Regions from separate parts of the Andreesenia angusta genome, predicted to be linked through region 2. Evidence: predicted binding sites of a transcription regulator. Region 2 holds the regulator's gene; the other holds the start of a gene.

Region 1 (11,004 bases), on a different contig from region 2:
TATAGTGGCAAAGTACTGCCATATTTCCTTGTTGAGTCCTGCTGCCTCTATCTCTTCTCTGAATATCCAGTCTGCTTCTCTCAGTATATCCAGTTTTTCTTTTGTTATATCTCCAACAACTCTAACTCCAAGTCCTGGACCTGGGAAAGGCTGTCTGTCTACAAGCTTGTCTGCTATTCCTAGCACTCTTCCAACTTCTCTTACCTCGTATTTGTAAAGCGCTTTTACAGGCTCTACAAGCTCAAAGTCAACATCTTCTGGAAGTCCTCCAACATTGTGATGGCTCTTTATAACTTCTCCGCTGTCTGTCATACTCTCAACTATATCTGGATAAATAGTTCCCTGAACAAGGAAGTCTATCTTGCCTATTTTGGCCTTCTCTTCTTCAAACACTCTTATGAACTCTTCTCCGATTATCTTTCTCTTCTGCTCTGGGTCCTTAACTCCAGCAAGCTTTCCTAGGAATCTCTCTTGCGCGTTTACTCTTATAAGATTCATATCAAAGGTATTCTTGAATATTTCCTCTACCTGGTCTCCCTCGTCTTTTCTCATAAGACCATGGTCTACAAATATGCAAGTCAAATTAGATCCTATCGCCTTGTGAACTAGCACAGCCGATACAGATGAGTCTACTCCTCCTGAAAGAGCGCATATCGCTTTTCCGTCGCCGATCTGCTCTTTTATAGCCTCTATAGTTTCCTTAGCGAACTCTTCCGCGTTCCAATTTTCCTCAATTTTACTACGTATGTCCTTATTCATCTTCAGTCATTTCCTCCTTTGAATGTATATGAACCTCTCGACCTCGGAAAATGCATAAAAAAAGCACCTCCGAGTGGAAGTGCATTGGCCATCAAACACGCAACGCCTGGTCCACTCATAGTCAAACAGTTAACGGCTGTTCGGTAGAGACTCCCCGTCCATATCACAGGGTATATATGAGTTGAAATCAAGTATTCTTTTAATACATAGATTGTATACTAAAAAGTGTACTCATGTCAATACACCATGAATTTTTTTAAAAAGAAAAAGTGCGGGAAATACTGAATTTCCCACACTTTCAAGCTATTACATCATAGGTGGCATTCCGCCCATTCCTCCTGGCATTCCACCCATTCCTTCGTTCTCTTCTTTTATGTCAGTTACAGCAGATTCTGTCGTAAGCACCATGGCCGCAACAGATGCCGCATTCTGAAGCGCCGATCTAGTTACCTTAGTAGGGTCCACTATTCCCGCCTCTATCATATTCACATACTTTTCGTTAAGTGCGTCAAATCCCACTCCGGCTTCGCTCGACTTAACTTTTTCAACTATTATAGACCCTTCAAGACCTGCGTTCTCCGCTATCTGTCTAACCGGCTCTTCAAGCGCCTTGTAGATTATAGCTGCTCCCGTCTTCTCGTCGCCTTCTAGGTTTTCCAGAAGTTTCTCTACAGCTGGCACAGCGTTTAGAAGCGCTGTTCCTCCACCTGAAACTATTCCCTCTTCCACAGCGGCTCTAGTAGCAGCCAGTGCGTCCTCTATTCTAAGCTTTCTCTCTTTAAGCTCAGTCTCCGTAGCAGCCCCTACTTGGATAACCGCCACTCCGCCTGAAAGCTTTGCAAGTCTCTCTTGAAGCTTCTCTGAGTCAAACTCAGAAGTAGTAGATTCAAGCTGAACCTTTATCTGGTTGATTCTGTCCTGGATGTCAGACTCCGAGCCTGCTCCATTTACTATAACAGTGTTTTCCTTGTCTATCTTAACGCTTTGAGCTCTACCAAGCATGTTTATGTTGGCTTCCTTTATGTCGTATCCAAGCTCTTCAGATATCACTTCTCCGCCTGTAAGCACAGCTATATCTCTAAGCATCTCTTTTCTTCTGTCTCCAAATCCTGGAGCCTTTACAGCCACGCAGTTGAAAGTCCCTCTAAGCTTGTTCACAACTAGAGTTGCAAGCGCCTCTCCTTCCACATCGTCAGCTATTATAAGCAGTGACTTTCCTTGCTGAACTATCTCCTCTAGCACTGGAAGCACGTCCTGGATGTTGTTTATCTTCTTGTCTGTTATAAGGATATAAGGGTTGTCAAGCTCCGAAACCATCTTCTCAGTGTCGCTCACCATATAAGGTGATAGGTATCCTCTGTCAAACTGCATACCTTCAACCACGTCTAGCGTAGTTCCCATAGACTTAGACTCCTCTACAGTTATGACCCCGTCTTTTCCAACTTTGTCCATAGCTTCAGCTATAAGTGTCCCTATCTCAGAGTCGGCAGCCGAAATCGCCGCAACCTGAGCTATAGACTCCTTGCTGTCTACAGTCTTAGAAAGCGCCTTTATCTCGTCTACAACTGCGTCTACCGCCTTAGATATACCCTTTCTGAGTATCATTGGGTTTGCCCCTGCCGCCACGTTTTTAAGTCCTTCTCTTATTATAGCCTGAGCAAGAAGCGTAGCTGTAGTAGTTCCGTCTCCGGCCACGTCGTTTGTCTTTGTAGAGACTTCCTTCACTAGTTGCGCTCCCATGTTTTCAAAAGCGTCTTCTAGCTCTATCTCCCTAGCTATAGTAACTCCGTCGTTAGTTATAAGCGGAGCTCCGAATTTCTTGTCTAGCGCCACATTTCTACCCTTAGGTCCCAGTGTAACTTTCACAGTGTCTGCTAGTTTGTTTATACCTCTTTCCATCGCACGACGTGCGTCTTCTCCGAATTTTATGTCTTTAGCCATTTATATCACCCCTATTTTTTTGTTTTTACTCTATAACTGCAAGTATATCCGCTATCTTAAGTACAGTGTACTCTTCTCCGTCCATCTTCACTTCTGAACCGGCATATTGAGAGAAAAGCACCTTGTCTCCAACGCTCAGCTGGCCCTTAGTCTTCTCGTCGTTCTCAACTCCAGATCCTATAGCCACTACTTCCGCCATCTGTGGCTTCTCTTTAGCCGAACCTGGCAGTACTATTCCACTTTTAGTCTTTTCTTCTGCTATCGCTTTTTTTATAACTACTCTGTCTCCTAGTGGTCTTATACTCAATTTAAACCCTCCCTATATGTTTTTTCATTTTGTTAGCACTCAACTCTACAGAGTGCTAATCCCGACATCTCTAATGTTACTCAATACGGTCAGATGAATCAAGCTTTTTTTTAAATTATTTCCGGCTTTTTTCAAGTTTTATTTGTATCCAAGTTCATTTATACCCACGATACTCTGTTTTTCTCAAGTTTTTTTACTATTTCACCATAAAATAAATCACCGGCCCGAGTAGCGCCGGCAGCATATTTGCCACCTTTATCTTTTTAAGCTCCAGTATGTTAAGCCCTATGGCCACTATCATTATTCCTCCGACAGCGGTGAGTTCCGCTATAAGGGGCTCTGTGAAAAAAGATCCCAGCTGCCCAGCAAGCAGTATTATGGCTCCCTGGTATACAAATACAGAGATGGCGGAAAATCCGACTCCTATGCCTAGCGTAGATGTGAAAACTATGGCCGTTACACCGTCCATAACAGATTTGGTGTAGAGTATGCTGTGAGTCCCCTTAAGGCCGCTCTCTATCGAACCAAGTATAGCCATCGCCCCTATGCAGTAGATAAGAGATGCGCTTACAAACCCCTTTGCAAAACTGTTCTCGCCTTCTGATTGGAACTTGCTTCCTATATAACTTCCGAAAGACTCTATCTTCTTGTCTATCTGTGCAACTTCTCCCACGAAGCTTCCAAACACTATGCTTACGACTGAAACCAGCAGATTCTGGGTCTCCATCACATTCATTATCCCCATCACAAGGGCCACTATCCCCATTCCGGCCATTATTGTCTCGCTGTACGAGGGCTTTATCAGTTTCTTAAACAGCATGCCCACAGCCGTCCCTATTATTATGGCTGCCATATTGGCTATATTTCCTGTCATCATCGCTATCTCCCTTTCCATTATAAAAAGCGCCCCTTGAAGGTGACGCTCTATTATAAAAATAATTTATTTTCTATGTCGAAAGCAGAGTTCTGTCGGAGAGCATTACATGGGCATTGTCGAAGTGGTTCAAGAGCTTCTCTATAGTCAGCTCCTTCTTCTCCTTGCCTCTTATGTCCAGTATTACCTCTCCAGAGTGCATCATTATAACCCTGTTTCCAAGGCTTGTGACGTGGTTTAGATCGTGTGTAACCATCATAGTGGTTATCTTGTTCTCTGTCACAAGCTCGTTTGTGATGTCTATTATCTTGGCAGATGTCTTAGGGTCGAGGGCCGCCGTATGCTCGTCTAGCAAGAGCAGTTTTGGATGAAGCATAGTCGCCATTATAAGCGAGAGCGACTGTCTCTGTCCTCCCGAAAGCAGACCGACCTTGTCGTGCAGCTTATTCTCTAGCCCAAGCTCAAGCCCCGAGAGCATCTCCTTGAATACATCTATGTTTTTCTTGTTTACTGCCCTTCCAAGCCCGTAGGTCTTTCCCTTGTTGTACGCCATAGACATGTTCTCCAGTATAGTCATGGAAGGCGCAACTCCGAAAGACGGGTTTTGGAACACCCTGGCTATATCCCTAGTTCTCTTGTACTCTGGGTATCTGGTTATATCTACTCCGTCAAGCACTATCCTTCCAGCGTCAAGCGGTATAACCCCGGAGATTACATTTAGCAGAGTAGATTTTCCAGCGCCGTTACTTCCTATTATGGTTATGAAATCTCCCTCGTCCACATCTAGAGAAAGACCTCTGTAGATGGTGTTCTGGTTCACAGTCCCCCTGTTAAAGGTCTTTTGCAGATTCTTTACCGAAAGCATCTACCCCACCTCCTTTTCCGAAGCCAAAGAGCCGTCTTTGCTGAAAATACCTAAAGCCCAGTTTTTAACTATGCTTCCCTTGTTGTTTATCCCAAGGAATATGATTACTATTATAGCCGTCACAAGCTTAAGATCCGTAGGCTCTAGATTTGTCCTGAGTGCAGCCGCTATCGCCGCTCTGTATATTATGGATCCTACAATCACAGCTGTAGTCGCTTTGACAAAGCCAATCTTTCTGAAAAGCGATTCTCCAACTATTATAGACGCAAGGCCCATTACCACAATTCCCACTCCCATCTGGGCATCTGAGTAAGTCTGCCTTTGAGCCAGCACAGAACCAGAAAGCGCAACTATGGCATTTGAGATCATTACTCCTACTATCTTCATCTTCCCTATGTCTACACCAAGCGTAGTAACTAGCTGTGGATTGTCTCCAGTTGCCTTTAGCATAAATCCGGCCTTGGTTGAAAAGTACCAGTCCAGCACGAACTTAGATCCTATGGCCACTATCGCAATCACGATAAGCGGTGAAACTCCACTTGAAAATATGGTCTCCACGTTAAAAAGCGGTATATTTGGCCTTCCCATCACCTTTAGGTTTATAGAGTAAAGCCCCGTCATCACGAGTATACCGGAGAGCAGGTTGGAAATTCCAAGCTTTACATGAAGTATTCCCGTAACTGCACCTGCAGCCGCGCCTGCTAGCGTGGCGTAAAGAAGCGCCAAGTAAGGGTCCACCCCGTTTACAAGGCAATAAGCTGTGACAGCAGCTCCCAAAGGGAAGCTGCCATCAACTGAAAGGTCTGGAAAGTCCAGTATTCTATAGGTTATATAAACCCCTAGAACCATTATGCCGTATATAAGGCCCTGTTCTAGGATTCCAAGCCAAAAACTACTCACCACTGCCACTTCCTATCATCACAGCTCTGTCTGCAAGCTCTTTAGGAAGCTCCAGTCCCAGCTTTTTAAGTGTGTCTTCATTTACAGTTAGTGTAGTCTCCTTAAGCGACTCAACTGGCATCTCTGAAGGCTTTTCTCCCTCTAGTATCCTGATGGCCATAAGTCCTGTCTGGTATCCAAGCTTTTCGTAGTCAAGCCCCTCTGTTGCAAGCGCTCCGTTTTCAACCTGCCCGCTTTCCGAAGCTATTATAGGCATCTTCTTCTCCATAGTCTTAGCGTATATAAGTGGAAGCGAAGAAACCACCACATTGTCTGTCGGCACATAAACAGCGTCTATCTCGTCTATTATAGAGTCAAGCACCTGTGAAACGTCGTTTGTTCCAGTAACTCCAGCTTTGACTATCTCAAGGCCGAACTCGCCTGCCCTAGCTTCAGCATCCCTTACCTGAACTTCCGAGTTTGCCTCAGCTGTGTTGTAAAGTATTCCGACCTTCTTGGCTTCTGGATAAAGTGTCTTTAGAAGCTTGAATTGCACTCCTATGTCCATGCTGTCTGTAGTTCCAGACACATTTGTCTCAGGCTTTTCAAGGCTCTTTACAAGGCCTGCATCCACCGGATCAGTCACCGCCGTTATAAGTATAGGTATCTCTTTTGAAGCGTTGTAAAGCGACTGCGCTGATGGTGTCGCTATTCCAAGCATAAGGTCTTTGCCCTGAGACACGAAGTTCTGAGCTATTGTGTCGTTTACAGACTGGTCTCCCTGAGCGTTTTGGTAGTCTATCTCTACCTTGTCTTTGTATCCATTTTCCTCTAGCGCTTTTTCAAACCCAGCCCTAGCAGAGTCAAGAGCTGTATGCTCCATTATCTGAGATATACCGATTTTGTATTTGTCTCCAGAGCCAGTCTTTTCAGCCTCGCTCTCTTCTCCTCCACCTGAACAACCTGCAAGCACTCCTACTCCAAGAGTCATAACTAGTCCAAGCGACAATAATTTTTTTCTCAATTTACTTGCCATTTTACCATGCTCCTCTCAACATTTATTTCCAAACTACCATTCTACTGCGCTCCACTAGCCGTTTAAGTGGGCGATCAAATCAATTATACTATAATCCAAAAGAGTTATTTAGCAAATTAAACATTTTTTAAGAAAACTTAATATTTAGTCCGATATGGACCTATGCCCCATTCCAACCACGACCTCGTTCAGATGCAGCAGACCTACGTTCACAAAAATACAGACAGTCAGATGCCCTCCTAGCCTGGCTATGGAGAGTTTGCCTCCTACGTTCAGTCCGTTCGCCTTTGGATAGACTTGAACTACCGCCTCTCTCGCCGCTCCTGCCACAGCCCCGTCATGGGCAAAGCACTCTGTAGTTATTCCACTCCTCCTAGAGGCCACTACAGCCCTCTCTATTATCTTAGGTATTGAGTCTATGAGGTTTCCCCCTATGTCTACCCCGGCCGACTTTATCCCCTGGCTCCTGAAACGCTCTATGCACTCAGCCTCCTCTTCTCTGCTAGAAGACATGGCCACCGTTATAGCCGCTTTTGCAACTTCAAGTCCTAAATCTTTCATAGAATCACCCCTCTACTTCTTTCCTACTCCGTTTTCTCTAGCATAGTAAAACAAGTACTGCTGCCCGAATCCGGCATATTCTCCAAACATCTCAAGCCCGTACTCCCTCACCTTGTTCAAGTTCTTGTACGCGCCCTTTGTGTAGTACTCATCCATAACTCTCTGCACCCATACGTCTACCGGAAACACATCGTATTTCGATAGCCCGAACAGCAGTATACAGTCAGACACTTTAGGTCCCACTCCTGCAAACTCCATAAGCTGCTCTCTAGCCGTATCTGTCGGCTCGTCTTTGAGAGCGTCTATCCCGCCTAACTGCAACACTCTCTCAGCAGAGTCCATTATATACTTTGTCCTGAAGGAAGTGCCGTACTGCCTTATGTCTCCCTCAGACAACCCCGAAAGGTCTTCAGGCCTTGGAAATGCGTAGTACTCCTTGCCGTTGTACTCACCTATCTTCTCCCCGAAAGCCTTCGACAGCTTCTCTATCGTCTTCTTTATATTCGGGATTGAGTTCCTGGCCGAGATTATAAACGATACGAGCATCTCCCAAGGCTCCTGCGCAAGTATCCTTATCCCGTTTCCAAACTCGACCGATTTTTCCATCACTTCATCTACAGAGACTCTCCTCTTTATCTCGGAGTAGTCTCTCTCCAGGTCAAAATAGCCTTTCCAAACAGCTTCAAACTCCGCTCTGTCCGTGTTGGAAAGCACCACTCTGTCACCTTCTTTTGCCACATTTATGACTCTTCCATAGGCAACCCCTGTATAGGACCCGTCGTCCTCTCTGTTCCACCTGAAGCACTGTCCACATTCAAATATATGTACAGGTTCAAAGTCAGAGACTCCTCCAAGTATTACACCGTTTTCTGTTTCACTCAGCTTGTAGTTCAAAAAAATACCCCCTATATAAAAATAAAGGGACGGCTGACCGTCCCCTTCTTTTGTTTTAGTATATTCCCTGTGCGTGCATAGCCTCTGCCACTTTCAGGAATCCAGCTATATTAGCCCCTGCTACAAGGTTGTATCCGAATCCGTAGTCTCCGGCAGCCTTTCTAGCGTTGTCGTGTATATTTATCATTATCTCGTGAAGCTTCTTGTCTACTTCTTCTTCAGACCAAGAAAGTCTCATGCTGTTCTGGCTCATCTCAAGCGCCGAAGTGGCAACTCCACCTGCATTCGCAGCTTTTCCTGGGCCTATGTGAACACCTTTCTGCTGTAGGAACTTAAGCGCCTCTATATTTGTAGGCATGTTCGCTCCCTCTACAACGTACTTGACTCCGTTTGCAACTAGCTTTCTAGCTTCTTCTATTCCGATCTCGTTCTGAGTAGCACATGGCATAGCTATATCTACTGCAGTTCCCCATGGCTTCTCTCCTGGGAAGAACTCAACTCCGAACACTCCGAACTTGTCTGCATAGTCCTGAACTCTGTCTCTTCCCGAGTTTCTCATCTCTATAAGGTAGTCTATCTTCTCTCCGTTAACTCCAGATGGGTCGTAGATATATCCGTCTGGTCCAGAAAGAGTTACAACTTTTCCTCCTAGCTGGTCTACCTTTTTGGCAACTCCCCATGCAACGTTTCCGAATCCTGAAACAGCGACTCTCTTGCCCTTAAGCTCTTCTCCATTGTGCTTCAGCATCTCTTGAGCGAAGTAAGTAGCTCCGTATCCTGTAGCTTCAGGTCTTACAAGGCTTCCTCCGTAAGAGATTCCCTTTCCTGTAAGAACTCCGTTTTCGAAAGCTCCTCTAAGTCTTCTGTAGTGTCCGTATAGGTATCCTATCTCTCTTCCTCCAACTCCTATATCTCCAGCTGGAACGTCTGTGTCTGGCCCTATGTGCTTGAAAAGCTCAGACATAAAGCTCTCGCAGAATCTTCTGATCTCTGCGTCCGACTTTCCTCTAGGGTCGAAGTCAGATCCTCCCTTTCCTCCGCCTATTGGGAGACCTGTAAGCGAGTTTTTGAATATCTGCTCGAATCCAAGGAACTTCAGGATGCTCAGGTTAACTGTAGGGTGGAATCTAAGTCCTCCTTTGTAAGGCCCTATAGACCCGTTGAACTGAACTCTGTATCCACGGTTAACTTGAACTTTGCCGTTGTCGTCTTCCCAAGGCACCTTGAACATTATAGCTCTCTCTGGCTCGCATATTCTCTCAAGCAAGCTGGCATTTAGATACTCTGGGTTTTTCTCTAAAACTGGCTCTAGCGAGAAAAGCACTTCCTCTACTGCCTGTAGGAATTCACTCTCATGTGGATTTCTGTTCTTTACAATGTCAAAGACTTCTTGAATATGATTTTTCATATTGCTGATTCCTCCTCTAGTTTTATTTTATATTATAGTGTTATTTTTTTCAAAAATCAATTAATTTTTATTCAGTTTTTTCAAAAAATTTCACCGATCGAGCCTCTCCTTTTTCCAACAAACCACTAATAATACTGTGTCATTTCCAAAAACCCCGAGTGCGAACGATTCAGATTTTTATATATTTATTCTTTATTGTGAATTTTTAATCTTAATTTTGACTATATTCACGTTGACTTTAAGTATGTTTATGGAGGTCATTGATTCTACAACCTTTGAAACTTCCTTTTGAAGGAAAGTCGAGGTCTCAAGTATATTGTACCCGTTTAAAATGAATATATCTACCGATATGACAATTCCTTCTCTGTAGTTTTCTGTATATACCCTGTATGCTCTCTCAATCCCTTCAACCTTGGACGCTATATGCTTGACTATCTCTCTTATGACCTTGTCCGATATGGTGTAGCTCCCAAGGTAGCTGAAGCTCGGCCTTACAACGGTCTTTTCGTACACCTCTTGCCCGTAACTTTTCATCCTCATAACTTTCAGAGTATCCATAAAGTATCCAGAGAAGTCCTTCTTTATCTCGAAGGTGGGAAGGGGGATGACGTGCTTGCCCTCTTCTCGCCTGTGCTTTCTGGCAGTCTCTATCTCCTCTTTAGTTGAAACGCCCTCTATATATATTCTCTCGTCTATCTCTCCAAGCTCCAACGCCCTAGCTATCTTCTCCACCATATTGTCCGAAGTACCTATTATGAGAATCCGCTCTGGATTTTCACTCAAGATAGCTGACCTTACCTCTTCCCTATGCTCTTCGTCCATAAAAAGTGCTCTCTTTACAGCTCTTATCTTGGAGCCTTCGCTCTTAGCAGACTTCCCCGCCAGAAGCTTGTTCCCCTTTATAAGTATCCCGTCGTCCACTATATACTCTATTCCAAGCTCTCTTGCAACGCCTATCGACTTGAAGCTTTTCCCGGTTCCACTCTTGCCCACAAATGCAGTAATCTCCATCTTGTCTCCACCTTCTCGCAGTATTATATACAGTTTACCACAAAAAAAGACAGGAGAGCTCTATCTCCTGTCTTGAATCCTGCTTTTTACACAGTGAATGTATTTATCTCCTGGTTCAACCTCTCTGCAAGGCTGCTTAGATCGCTTGAAGCCTTGGATACCTCTTCTACAAGCTCGTTCTGTTGAACCATAGAAGCAGTGACCTCTTCGGCAGCTGCTGCCGTCTCCTCTGAAACTGCTGATATATTCTCCATAGAAGATACCACGCTCTCCCTAAGCTGATCCATCTCCTCGAAGTACTCTGCCATATTAGATATCTTTTCATTCACTTCTGCTATAAGGCTGTTTATAGTCTCGAAGGACTTGTCGACCATTATGACAGACTCGTTTTGCGAGTCGTTTATGGCCTTTACAGACTCCATAGTGTCCACAGTCCTCTTGCTCTCGCTCTGGACACCTTGGATTATGC
Region 2 (11,004 bases):
CTATAAAGCTTCAGACTACGAGGCTTGTATACAAGGCGAAGGACGGAAACGAGTACTTCCTGAACCTTATAGACACCCCAGGACATGTGGACTTCAACTACGAGGTTTCAAGAAGCCTTGCGGCCTGCGAGGGGGCAATCCTGGTGGTAGACGCAGCTCAGGGAATAGAGGCTCAGACGCTTGCAAATGTGTACTTGGCGCTTGATCAGGACCTAGAGATAATACCGGTCATAAACAAGATAGACCTTCCAAGTGCAAGGCCTGACGAGATAAAGAAGGAAATAGAGGACGTGATAGGTCTAGACGCTTCAGAGGCGCCTCTTATATCTGCGAAAGAAGGACTGAACATAGAGGACGTGCTCGAGAGCATAGTGGAGAAGGTGCCAGCGCCTAAAGGCGATTCAGAACTTCCACTAAAGGCCATGATATTCGACTCTTACTACGACAACTACAAGGGAGTTGTGACGCTTGTAAGAGTGATGGAGGGCAAGCTGAAGCCTGGTACAGAGGTAAAGATGATGGCCACTGGAAAGTCGTTTGAAGTTGTGGAAGTCGGAGTGTTCTCGCCTAGGCAGATAGAGGTGGACGAGCTTTCGGCAGGAGATGTTGGATATGTGGCGGCCAGCATAAAGAACGTGAAGGACGCAAGGGTGGGAGACACTATAACAGAGAAGTCCAACCCTACAGCGGAGCCGCTTCCAGGCTACAAGAAAGTTACGCCTATGGTCTATTCCGGTATCTACCCAGCCGAGGGTGAGGAGTACAACGACATAAGGGAGGCGCTTGAAAAGCTTCAGGTAAACGACGCATCGCTTTCTTTCGAGGCGGAGAGCTCGCTTGCTCTAGGTTTCGGATTCAGATGCGGATTCCTGGGACTTCTCCATATGGAGATAATACAGGAGAGGCTTGAGCGTGAGTTCGACTTAAACATAGTGACTACAGCGCCTAGTGTGATCTACAAGGTTATGAAAAGCAACGGAGAAGAGCTGATGATACAGAATCCTAGCAACCTTCCGCCGACTACAGAGATAGACTACATGGAAGAGCCTATAGTGGACGTAAATATAATGACCCCTACAGATTATGTCGGAGCCATAATGGAGCTCTGCCAGAACAGAAGAGGGGAGTTCAAGAACATGGAGTATCTTGAGCAGACAAGGGTCAGCATGCACTACGAGATACCACTGAACGAGGTAATATACGACTTCTTCGACGCGCTTAAGTCCAAGACAAAGGGATATGCTTCGCTCGACTACGAGCTGAAGGGTTACAGGCAGTCGAAGCTTGTGAAGATGGACATACTGATAAACGGAGAGCTTGTAGACGCCTTCTCTATAATAGTTCATGACTCTAAGGCCTACGAAAGAGGAAGACATATAGTGGAGAAGCTCAAGGATGTAATCCCTAGACATCAATTCGCTGTGCCTATACAGGCGTCAATAGGCGGAAAAGTAGTTGCCAGGGAGACTGTAAGGGCTCTTAGAAAAGACGTGCTTGCCAAGTGCTACGGTGGAGACATCTCTAGAAAGAAAAAGCTGCTAGAGAAGCAAAAAGAAGGAAAAAAGAGAATGAGGCAGGTCGGAAATGTGGAAGTTCCACAGGAGGCTTTCCTTACAGTGCTTAAGTACGACGAAAACTAAAAAAGTCAAATACACACCGAGAGGTGTGTATTTTTATAGGGGGAATTATATTGCATGGAGAACTAGGTGTATATATCCATATACCGTTTTGCAAGAGCAAATGCTACTACTGCGACTTCAACTCGGTAGCTTGTCAAGCTGAAGAGAGCGACTATATGGCGCACCTTGAAAAGGAAATAGCGCTCTACAGAGGCGAGATAGAGAGAATGGGTATAAGAACTGTATTTCTGGGAGGTGGCACGCCTACAGCTGTGTCCTCTAAAAGCATAGCCAGTGTGCTGAAGCTGCTTAGAGACTTAAACGGAGACAGGGATATAGAGGAGATAACTATAGAGGGAAACCCGGCTACTTTCACAAGAGAGAAGCTTCTAGACTATGCAAGCTCCGGGGTGAACAGGGTGAGCCTCGGAGTGCAGAGCTTGAACGACAAGCTGCTGAAGGCTATAGGCAGGACACATAGCGCCGCAGATGTATACAGCACTGTAGCGCTTATCAGAGAGTGCGGTATAGAGAATATAAACCTGGATATAATGTTCGGGCTTCCAAATCAGCGATATGCAGATGTAGAAGAGACTGTACTCAAAGTCATGGAGCTGGGAGTCGAGCATATATCGTACTACAGCTTGAAGCTTGAAGAAGGCACTCGCCTCTACGAGCTGGAGGAAAAAAACATGCTGGAGCTTCCGGACGAGGACGAGGAGCGGGCGATGTACCACGGCATTTCAAAGCTGCTTGAAGAGCGAGGGTATGCGCAGTACGAGATATCCAACTACGCAAAGCCGGGCTACGAGTGCATCCACAACTTGGGCTACTGGAAGCTCAGACCGTATATAGGACTTGGGCTTTCAGCAGCTTCCAATACAGGCGGAAAGAGGTATTCCAACACATCTGGGTTTGAGGAGTACTACAGGGCTATTGACGCAGGAGAGATACCTGTGGATAGCGAGAGCATAGACGAGATAGACAGAGAGATGGAGATGGCCGAGTATATGATACTGGGACTTAGGCTTAATGAGGGAGTCTTGTATTCTGATTTTTACAAGAGATACGGTAAAGGCCTAGATAGTGTGTATGGAGAGACAATGGCAGAGTTTAAAAAGAGAGGCATGCTTGAGCTAGGCGGCGGCAGGATAAAGCTTACAGAGATGGGGAGAGACCTTTCAAACCAGCTGTTTGCAGAGCTGCTGCCTTAGACAAAAAAATGCATCAGAGGTATTGACAAAAGCTGAAAGGAGTGATAATTTAGATACATAAAGAGTTAGCACTCATGTGCGACGAGTGCTAATAAGGGTGACAATAGGATGTGATAGATATGACGCTTGATAAGAGGAAACTGCAAGTTCTGCATGCTATTATACGCAATTACGTGATGACAGGGGAGCCGGTAGGGTCAAGGACTATTTCCAAAAACTACGACCTGGGAGTAAGCTCGGCTACCATAAGAAACGAGATGTCGGACTTGGAAGACTTGGGCTTTCTAGTTCAGCCCTACACCTCGGCTGGAAGGATTCCCTCCGACCAGGGATACAGGCTGTATGTAAACGAAGTGCTGCCTTTTCTAGAGCAAGAGATGAGCGAGTACGGGGCCATGGTTCGGGATATAAACAAGAAGGTAAACAGGATAGAGGAATTGCTCCAGACGACTCTCAAGATACTGTCAGACACCACAAACTACACATCTATAGCATTAGCGCCTCAGACAGACAATACGGTTTTAGAGAAAATCCAAGTGGTGAAGCTGGACCGCCACAGGATAATGGTGATACTGGTCGCAGACTCGGGAGCCATACAGAACGAGATATTCAGGACAGAGGAAGAGATAGATGAAGACCAGCTTTTTATCATAAATAACTTCCTGAACTCGAAGCTGAAGGGCTCTAGGTTTAGTGAAGTGGAGGGCAGAATCAAGGCAGAGGACAGCCTGAAGCACCAGAATCCCATGGTGGACATAATACTGCCGATGGTGAAGGGCTCTATGAAGTCTGTTGAAGATGCAGAGCTCTACCTTGAAGGGATAGCCAATATACTGAACTTCCCAGAGTACAGTGACATAGAGAAGATAAAGAGCTTTCTAGGCTTTATGGAGGACAAGAACAGAGTCCTCAAGCTTATGGACGGAGCTCCGAGAGGTGATCTAGAAGTCAAGATAGGCAGCGAGAACCTCGACGAAGAGCTGAAAGACTGTAGCATAATCACTGCTGTCTACAGCATAGACGGCAACACCATAGGCAAGATAGGTGTCATAGGGCCTACTAGGATGGACTATCTCAGGATAATGGCCATAATAAAGTCGGTCACTCAGGAGTTGAATCAGATAATAAAACAATACTTGCTAAAGTAGTGGAGGAGGATCTAATTGACAGATATAGAAAAAGAGGAAATCATAGAGTCAGAAGAGGAAACAGCAGAGGTAGAAGGAGAAGAGACGGTGGAGGCTACGGAATCACCGGAAAACTCAGAGCTTGAAAAGCTAAGCGCAGAGCTGGAAGAAGCTCAAAACAGCAAGCTCAGGCTTCAGGCGGACTTCGACAACTACAGGAAGCGAGTTGAAAGAGAGAAGCAGAGTCTTATAAACTACGCAGTAGAGGGAATGGTGTCTGAACTGCTGCCTGTAATAGATAACTTTGAAAGGGCGCTCGAGGTAAAGGAGGCTGATTTCGAAGGTTTCTACCAAGGGGTGGAGATGATAAAGAACCAGTTTATAGAGGCCCTTAAAAGCCAAGGCTTAGAGGAGATAGAGGCACTAGATCAGCCGTTTGATCCAAACTACCACAATGCAGTGTCCCAGATGGAGTCTGAAGACCACGATTCAGACATAGTGGTGCAGGTCTTCCAGAAGGGATACAAGATAAAAGACAAGGTAGTAAGGCCTAGCATGGTAGTTGTTTCTAAATAGAGGATACAAGAACAGAGTATATAAAAACACAAGGAGGAATTGCAATGGGCAAAATTATAGGAATAGACTTGGGTACAACTAACTCTTGCGTTTCAGTTATGGAAGGTGGAGAGCCGGTAGTAATACCTAACTCAGAGGGAAATAGAACTACTCCATCGGTAGTTGCTTTTACAAAAGATGGAGAGAGACTAGTTGGAGAGACAGCTAAGAGACAGGCTGTTACAAATCCAGATGGAACAGTTATATCTATAAAGAGACATATGGGAACAGACCACAAAGTGACTATAGGAGACAAGACTTACACTCCACAGGATATATCTGCGATGATACTTCAAAAGCTGAAGGCCGATGCAGAAGCTTATCTAGGAGAGACAGTTACAGACGCAGTTATAACTGTGCCTGCATACTTCTCAGACAGCCAGAGACAGGCTACAAAGGACGCAGGAAAGATAGCTGGACTAAACGTTCAGAGGATAATAAACGAGCCTACAGCGGCATCACTTGCATACGGGCTTGACAAGGATGAAGAGAATCACAAGATAATGCTTTTCGACCTTGGTGGAGGTACTTTCGACGTATCTATACTAGAGCTAGGAGACGGAGTTTTCGACGTTATATCTACAAGCGGAGACAACCACTTAGGTGGAGATGACTTCGACGAAGCGCTTGTAGACTATATAGCTGAAGAGTTCAAGAAAGAGAACGGAGTAGACCTTAGAACTGACAAGATGGCGCTTCAAAGACTTAAGGAAGCAGCAGAGAAGGCCAAAAAGGAGCTTTCAAGCTCTATAAACACAAATATAAACCTTCCTTTCATAACAGCTACTCAGGAAGGGCCAAAGCACTTGGACATGAACCTAAGTAGAGCTAAGTTCGACGAGATAACTCAGAGCCTTGTAGAGAGAACTATGGGACCTGTAAAGAAAGCGCTAAGCGATTCAGGACTTTCTACTTCAGAGCTAGACAAGGTTATACTAGTTGGAGGATCGACTAGAATACCGGCAGTTCAAGATGCAGTGAAGAAGATAACAGGAAAAGAAGCATACAAAGGAGTTAACCCAGACGAGGTTGTTGCCCTAGGTGCAGCTATCCAGGGAGGAGTCTTGAGCGGAGAGGTAAAAGACGTACTTCTACTAGACGTAACACCGCTTTCACTTGGAATAGAGACTCTAGGTGGAGTATTTACAAAGCTTATAGAGAGAAACACAACTATCCCTACAAACAAGAGCCAGGTGTTCTCTACAGCGGCAGACAACCAAAACGCCGTGGACATCCACATACTTCAGGGAGAGCGTGAGATGGCTGGAGACAACAATAGCCTTGGAAGATTCCAGCTTACAGGTATACCACCAGCTCCAAGAGGAGTTCCACAGATAGAGGTTACTTTTGACATAGACGCAAACGGAATAGTGAATGTTTCAGCTAAGGACCTTGGAACAGGAGTAGAGCAGAAGATAACTATCACAGCTTCTACAAACCTGAGCGACGAAGAGATAGAGCAGAAAGTAAGAGATGCAGAGCAGCACGCTGAAGAAGACAAGAAGAGAAAAGAGCAGATAGAGATCAGAAACAACGCAGATTCTACTATCTACCAGACAGAGAAGACTCTTAAAGAAGTTGAAGACAAGATATCTGCTGACGAAAAGGCGAAAGTGGAAGAGAAGCTTGAAGCGCTTAAGAAGTCTCTAGAAGGCGACAGCACAGAGGATATAAAGGCCAAGACAGACGAGCTTATGAATGAGTTCCACGCCATATCGCAGAAGATGTACGAGCAGGCTGCGCAAAATGCTGAATCAGCTGAAAGTGCAGAGCCTAAAGACGACAACGTAGTAGATGCAGAATACGAAGCTGTAGACGAAGACAACAAGTAATAGAACACGCAGACATCAAAGCTGAATTGTATTTGGCTTTGATGTTTGTAGTTTAGAGAATAAAGAACGCAGGTGGTGAATAGATGCAAAAGAGAGACTATTATGAGGTCTTAGGTGTAGAAAAAGGCGTAGACGAGCAGGAGCTGAAGAAAGCCTACAGAAAGCTTGCCAAGAAGTATCACCCGGATTTGAACCCTAATGACGACGAGGCAGAAAAGAACTTCAAAGAAGTCAGCGAGGCATATGAGGTGCTTTCAGACAAGGAAAAGAGAGCGCAGTACGACAGGTTTGGACACGAGGGCATGAACCAGGGCGGTTACAGCGGATATTCGGGAGGATTTGGAGACTTCGGGGATATATTCGGAGACATCTTCGGGGATATGTTCGGAGGCTTCGGAGGCGGATCGAGACAGAAAAAGAGAGGTCCTGTAAGAGGAGACGACATACAGGTAGGAGTCAGAATCACTTTCAGGGAAGCCGCTTTCGGGGTGAAAAAAGAGATAACGATAAAGAGAGACGAGTCTTGCGAGACATGTGATGGTACAGGGGCGAAGCCGGGAACAAGCAAGAAGACTTGTCCTACATGCCATGGAACCGGGGAAGTCCAGCAAGTTCAGAGAACTCCTTTTGGACAGATGATGAGAGTCGGAGTATGTCCGACCTGTAAAGGTGCAGGGGAGATAATAGACGATCCTTGCGGCAAATGCCACGGCTCGGGCAAAGTCAAGAAATCCAAGACTTTCAGCGTAAACATCCCGGCAGGGGTGGATACAGGTTCATATATCCCTATGCGTGGAGAAGGTGAGCTTGGCGAAAAAGGCGGGCCTAGAGGAGACCTCTACGTCTATATAGAGGTCGAAAAAGACAGTCTATTCGAGAGAGACGGAGACGATCTGAGATGCGAGATACCTGTTTCGTTTACGCAGCTGGCATTAGGCGCAGATATAGAGATACCTACGCTAGACGGAAAGATAAAGTACAAGATAGAGCCGGGAACCCAGACAGGCACAGTTTTCAGATTCAAAGGCAAGGGAATCAAGAGCCTTAGAACTGGAAGAGAGGGAAATCTCTACGTCAAGGTGAAAGTGGAGATACCTAGAAAGCTTTCAGACAGAGAGAGGGAGCTGCTAGAGGAGCTTTCGGCGGAGTTTGGAGAAGAAACTTCGCATGGAAAGAAAGGGCTCTTTGACAAGATAAAAGACAAGTTTTCAGAGTAGGAGCAGGGACTCGGCCAGTACGGCCAGGTCCTTTTTCTTTTGGCCTGGAACTGTTTTTTTTACAGGCTATGGTGTATAATATTTGTGATTGAAAATCGATTAAAAGGATGTGTTTTAATTGAAATGGATAGAAGTTCAGATAAAGACCGACTCTGAGAATGTAGAAATAGTTTCGGGCATACTGTACGATTTAGGTGTAGGCGGACTTGCCATAGAGGACCCAAGGGATATAGAGTTTAAAGCCGAGCACCCTGACGCCTGGGACTATATAGTTCCTGAAGAGCTGCTTTCAGACAGAGAGCCGGGAGTCGTGGTAAAAGCTTATTTCCCAGAGGGGGAAGAGCTGCTAGAGACTATAGAGTCGATAAGGCAGAGGATAGAGGTAATGCCTAAGTATGAAACAGGCAGTCCTTTCGGAGTGGTGAGCCTTTCAGAGGTGTTTGAAAAAGACTGGGAGAATTCATGGAAGAAGTACTACAAGACTGCCAAAATAGGAGAGCGTGTAGTGGTCAACCCTTCATGGGAAGAGTACAGCCCTAAAGAGGGCGAAGTAGTTGTGAATCTGGATCCAGGGATGGCCTTTGGAACAGGAACACATGAGACTACGACTCTCTGCGCCAGAGCGCTTGAAAAAGTTGTGACTCCAGAGAGCACTGTACTAGACGTAGGCTGCGGAAGTGGGATACTCTCCATAATAGCGGCAAAGCTGGGCGCAAGCGAAGTGGTAGGAGTGGACATAGACGAGGTGGCCGTAAGGGTTTCCAAGGAGAATATAGCTTTAAACGGCGTAGAGGACAGAATAGATATAAGGCAGGGAGATCTGCTAGACGTGGTAGACAAGAAGTACGACATAGTAGTGGCCAATATACTTGCTGAGATAATAGCCATCCTCAACAAAGACATAAAGAGATGCCTTGCGGACGACGGTATTTTCATATCTTCCGGGATAATAAAGGACAAGGTGGAGTTTGTGAAAGACTCCATGGCCGAATCGGGACTTGAAGTAGTGGAAGTCATAGAGCTAGGAGAGTGGGCTTCTATAGTTGCAAAGATAGGAGAAATTGAGTAATGCACAGATTTTTTGTAGACAGGTCCCAGATATCTGGGGAAGTCGTGACGATATCAGGTGAGGATCTCAAGCATATAAAGAATGTACTCAGGCTAAAAGAAGGCGAAGAGGTGTCTATATGCGACGGAGAGGAAAACGACTACGTAGCCGTAATAGAGAGCATAGACAGTCAGGAAGTGCTGCTTTCAATCGTGGAATCTTTTAAGTCCAAAGGGGAAGCGCCTATAAAGCTAAAGCTCTATCAGGGGCTGCCTAAGGGAGACAAGATGGAGCTTATAGTTCAAAAGTGCACGGAGCTTGGAGTTTCTGAGATAGTCCCTATGGCGACCAAGAGGGCTGTAGTGAAGCTTTCAGATGAAAAAAAGATAGCTAAGAAGCTGGAGAGATGGCAGAAGATAGCCGAAGAGGCTGCCAAGCAGAGCAAGCGTGGAAGAATCCCTCTAGTAGACAGGCTAGTCACGCTAAAAGAGGCAGTATCTGAGCTAGGGGAAGACGAACTTGCGCTAATGCTCTACGAATCAGAGAGAGAGAATTCGCTGAAGAAAGCTCTGCGTGGATATGACGGGAAGAATGTGTCTGTATTTGTAGGGCCGGAAGGCGGGTTTGAGGAGTCGGAAGCCGAGATGCTTAAGGCTGCTGGAGCCAAAGTGGTTTCGCTTGGGAACAGGATACTTAGAACCGAGACAGCTGGGCTTGCGGCCTCGGCTGTGATTATGTATGAGCTAGGAGATTTGGGAGATATTTAGGAGTGATATAATGAAAAAAGTTTCGTTTCACACGCTAGGGTGCAAGGTAAATCAGTACGAGACAGAGGCCATGGCTGAGCTTTTCACAAAGAGCGGATACATCATAGTGAACGAGAGCGAAGTGGCTGATGTGTACGTCATAAACACCTGCACAGTTACCAGTTTAAGCGACAGAAAGTCCAGGCAGTTTATGAGAAGGTCCAAGTCAAAGAACCCGGATTCTGTGTTGGCCGTGGTGGGATGCTACTCCCAGGTCTCTCCGGAAGAAGTGGCGAGCATGGAGGAAGTGGATATAATACTTGGCACAAGTGACAGGTCCAAGATAGTGGAACTCTGCGAGGAGTTCAAGTCCAAGAAGTCCAGGATAAACCTAGTGAGAGACATAATGGAGGTAAAGGACTTCGAGGAGATGGGCATAGAGGACACAGGTGGCAAGACAAGGGCTTTTCTGAAGATACAGGAAGGCTGCAACCAGTACTGCTCCTACTGTATAATCCCGTATGCGAGAGGGCCTATAAGGAGCCGGGACATAGACAGCATAGTTTCAGAGGTGGAGTCGCTTGCCAAGAACGGGTTCAAGGAAGTGGTGCTCACAGGCATACATGTGGCCTCCTACGGAAAAGACTTGAAATCAGATATATCCCTTATAGATGTATTGGAGAGAGTGAACGGGATAGAGGGCATAGAGCGGATAAGGCTGAGCTCCATAGAGCCGAACGTGGCTACAGATGAATTCCTGAAGAGGTATTCTTCGCTTGAAAAAGCCTGCAATCATTTCCACCTTTCGCTTCAAAGCGGAGACGACGCCGTCTTAAAGAGAATGAACAGAAAGTACAACACAGAGAAGTACTATGAAGGTGTGGAGAGGATCAGAAGCTACCTCCCAGACGTCTCTTTCACTACGGACATAATAGTGGGCTTCCCGGGCGAGACAGACGAAGAGTACAGAAACTCCTACGAGTTTGCAAACCGAGTGGGCTTTTCAAGAATACACGTTTTCCAGTATTCCCCTAGAAAAGGCACCCCAGCGGCGGAGTACAAGGACCAAGTAGCCGGTCCTGTGAAACAGGAGAGAAGCAAGGAGCTTATAGAGCTTGGCAAGGAGATGAGCAAGCACTTCAACCAAAATCATGTGGGTCAGATTTTGAAGGTGCTGTTTGAGGAGAAGTCCAAAGATATAATGGGCTATATAGAGGGCTATACTACGAACTATATAAGGGTAAAAGTCCCAGGAGAGATATCGGAATACGAAGGGAAAATAGTCGGTGTCAAGATTCTGAGTGCAGACGAAGAATCTGTATTAGGAGAGATAGTTTAGAAGGAGGTGAAATCATGGAAAACTGCATATTCTGCAAGATAGTGGCGGGAGAGATTCCATCACAGAAGGTATATGAAGACGACACTATACTGGCATTTAAGGACATAGATCCAAAGGCTCCGGTTCATACAATAGTCATACCGAAGGCGCATATAGCCTCGCTAAACGAGGTTGACGGCGACAACTTGAAAGACATAGCACATCTGATATCCAAGATACCTCAGATAGCCAAAGAACAAGGCGTAGA

Evidence for each region. Region 2 encodes HrcA, which represses chaperone genes, less so after heat shock. Its sites were predicted from a motif close to ATTAGCACTCNATANTATNGAGTGCTAAT; they were not measured.
Region 1: EUAN_RS10030 (co-chaperone GroES) is a predicted target of HrcA. The motif match lies at 3,039-3,067, and genes of this name have one in related genera.

Annotation. Positions count from the first base shown of each region.
Region 1 is NZ_MKIE01000010.1:33,749-44,752, reverse strand. Features, by position in the region: gene guaA (glutamine-hydrolyzing GMP synthase) at 1-759, opposite strand, end outside; purine riboswitch at 858-959, opposite strand; gene groL (chaperonin GroEL) at 1,066-2,700, opposite strand; gene EUAN_RS10030 (co-chaperone GroES) at 2,726-3,007, opposite strand; gene EUAN_RS10025 (DUF554 domain-containing protein) at 3,204-3,902, opposite strand; gene EUAN_RS10020 (ABC transporter ATP-binding protein) at 3,955-4,746, opposite strand; gene EUAN_RS10015 (ABC transporter permease) at 4,747-5,646, opposite strand; gene EUAN_RS10010 (ABC transporter substrate-binding protein) at 5,639-6,661, opposite strand; gene EUAN_RS10005 (HutP family protein) at 6,806-7,222, opposite strand; gene EUAN_RS10000 (DNA-3-methyladenine glycosylase family protein) at 7,235-8,116, opposite strand; gene gdhA (NADP-specific glutamate dehydrogenase) at 8,172-9,524, opposite strand; gene EUAN_RS09990 (Asp23/Gls24 family envelope stress response protein) at 9,717-10,535, opposite strand; gene EUAN_RS09985 (methyl-accepting chemotaxis protein) at 10,622-11,004, opposite strand, start outside.
Region 2 is NZ_MKIE01000003.1:181,477-192,480, forward strand. Features, by position in the region: gene lepA (translation elongation factor 4) at 1-1,640, shown strand, start outside; gene hemW (radical SAM family heme chaperone HemW) at 1,691-2,833, shown strand; gene hrcA (heat-inducible transcriptional repressor HrcA) at 2,953-3,981, shown strand; gene grpE (nucleotide exchange factor GrpE) at 3,997-4,536, shown strand; gene dnaK (molecular chaperone DnaK) at 4,581-6,407, shown strand; gene dnaJ (molecular chaperone DnaJ) at 6,491-7,624, shown strand; gene prmA (50S ribosomal protein L11 methyltransferase) at 7,743-8,693, shown strand; gene EUAN_RS05465 (16S rRNA (uracil(1498)-N(3))-methyltransferase) at 8,693-9,439, shown strand; gene mtaB (tRNA (N(6)-L-threonylcarbamoyladenosine(37)-C(2))-methylthiotransferase MtaB) at 9,450-10,757, shown strand; gene EUAN_RS05475 (histidine triad nucleotide-binding protein) at 10,772-11,004, shown strand, end outside.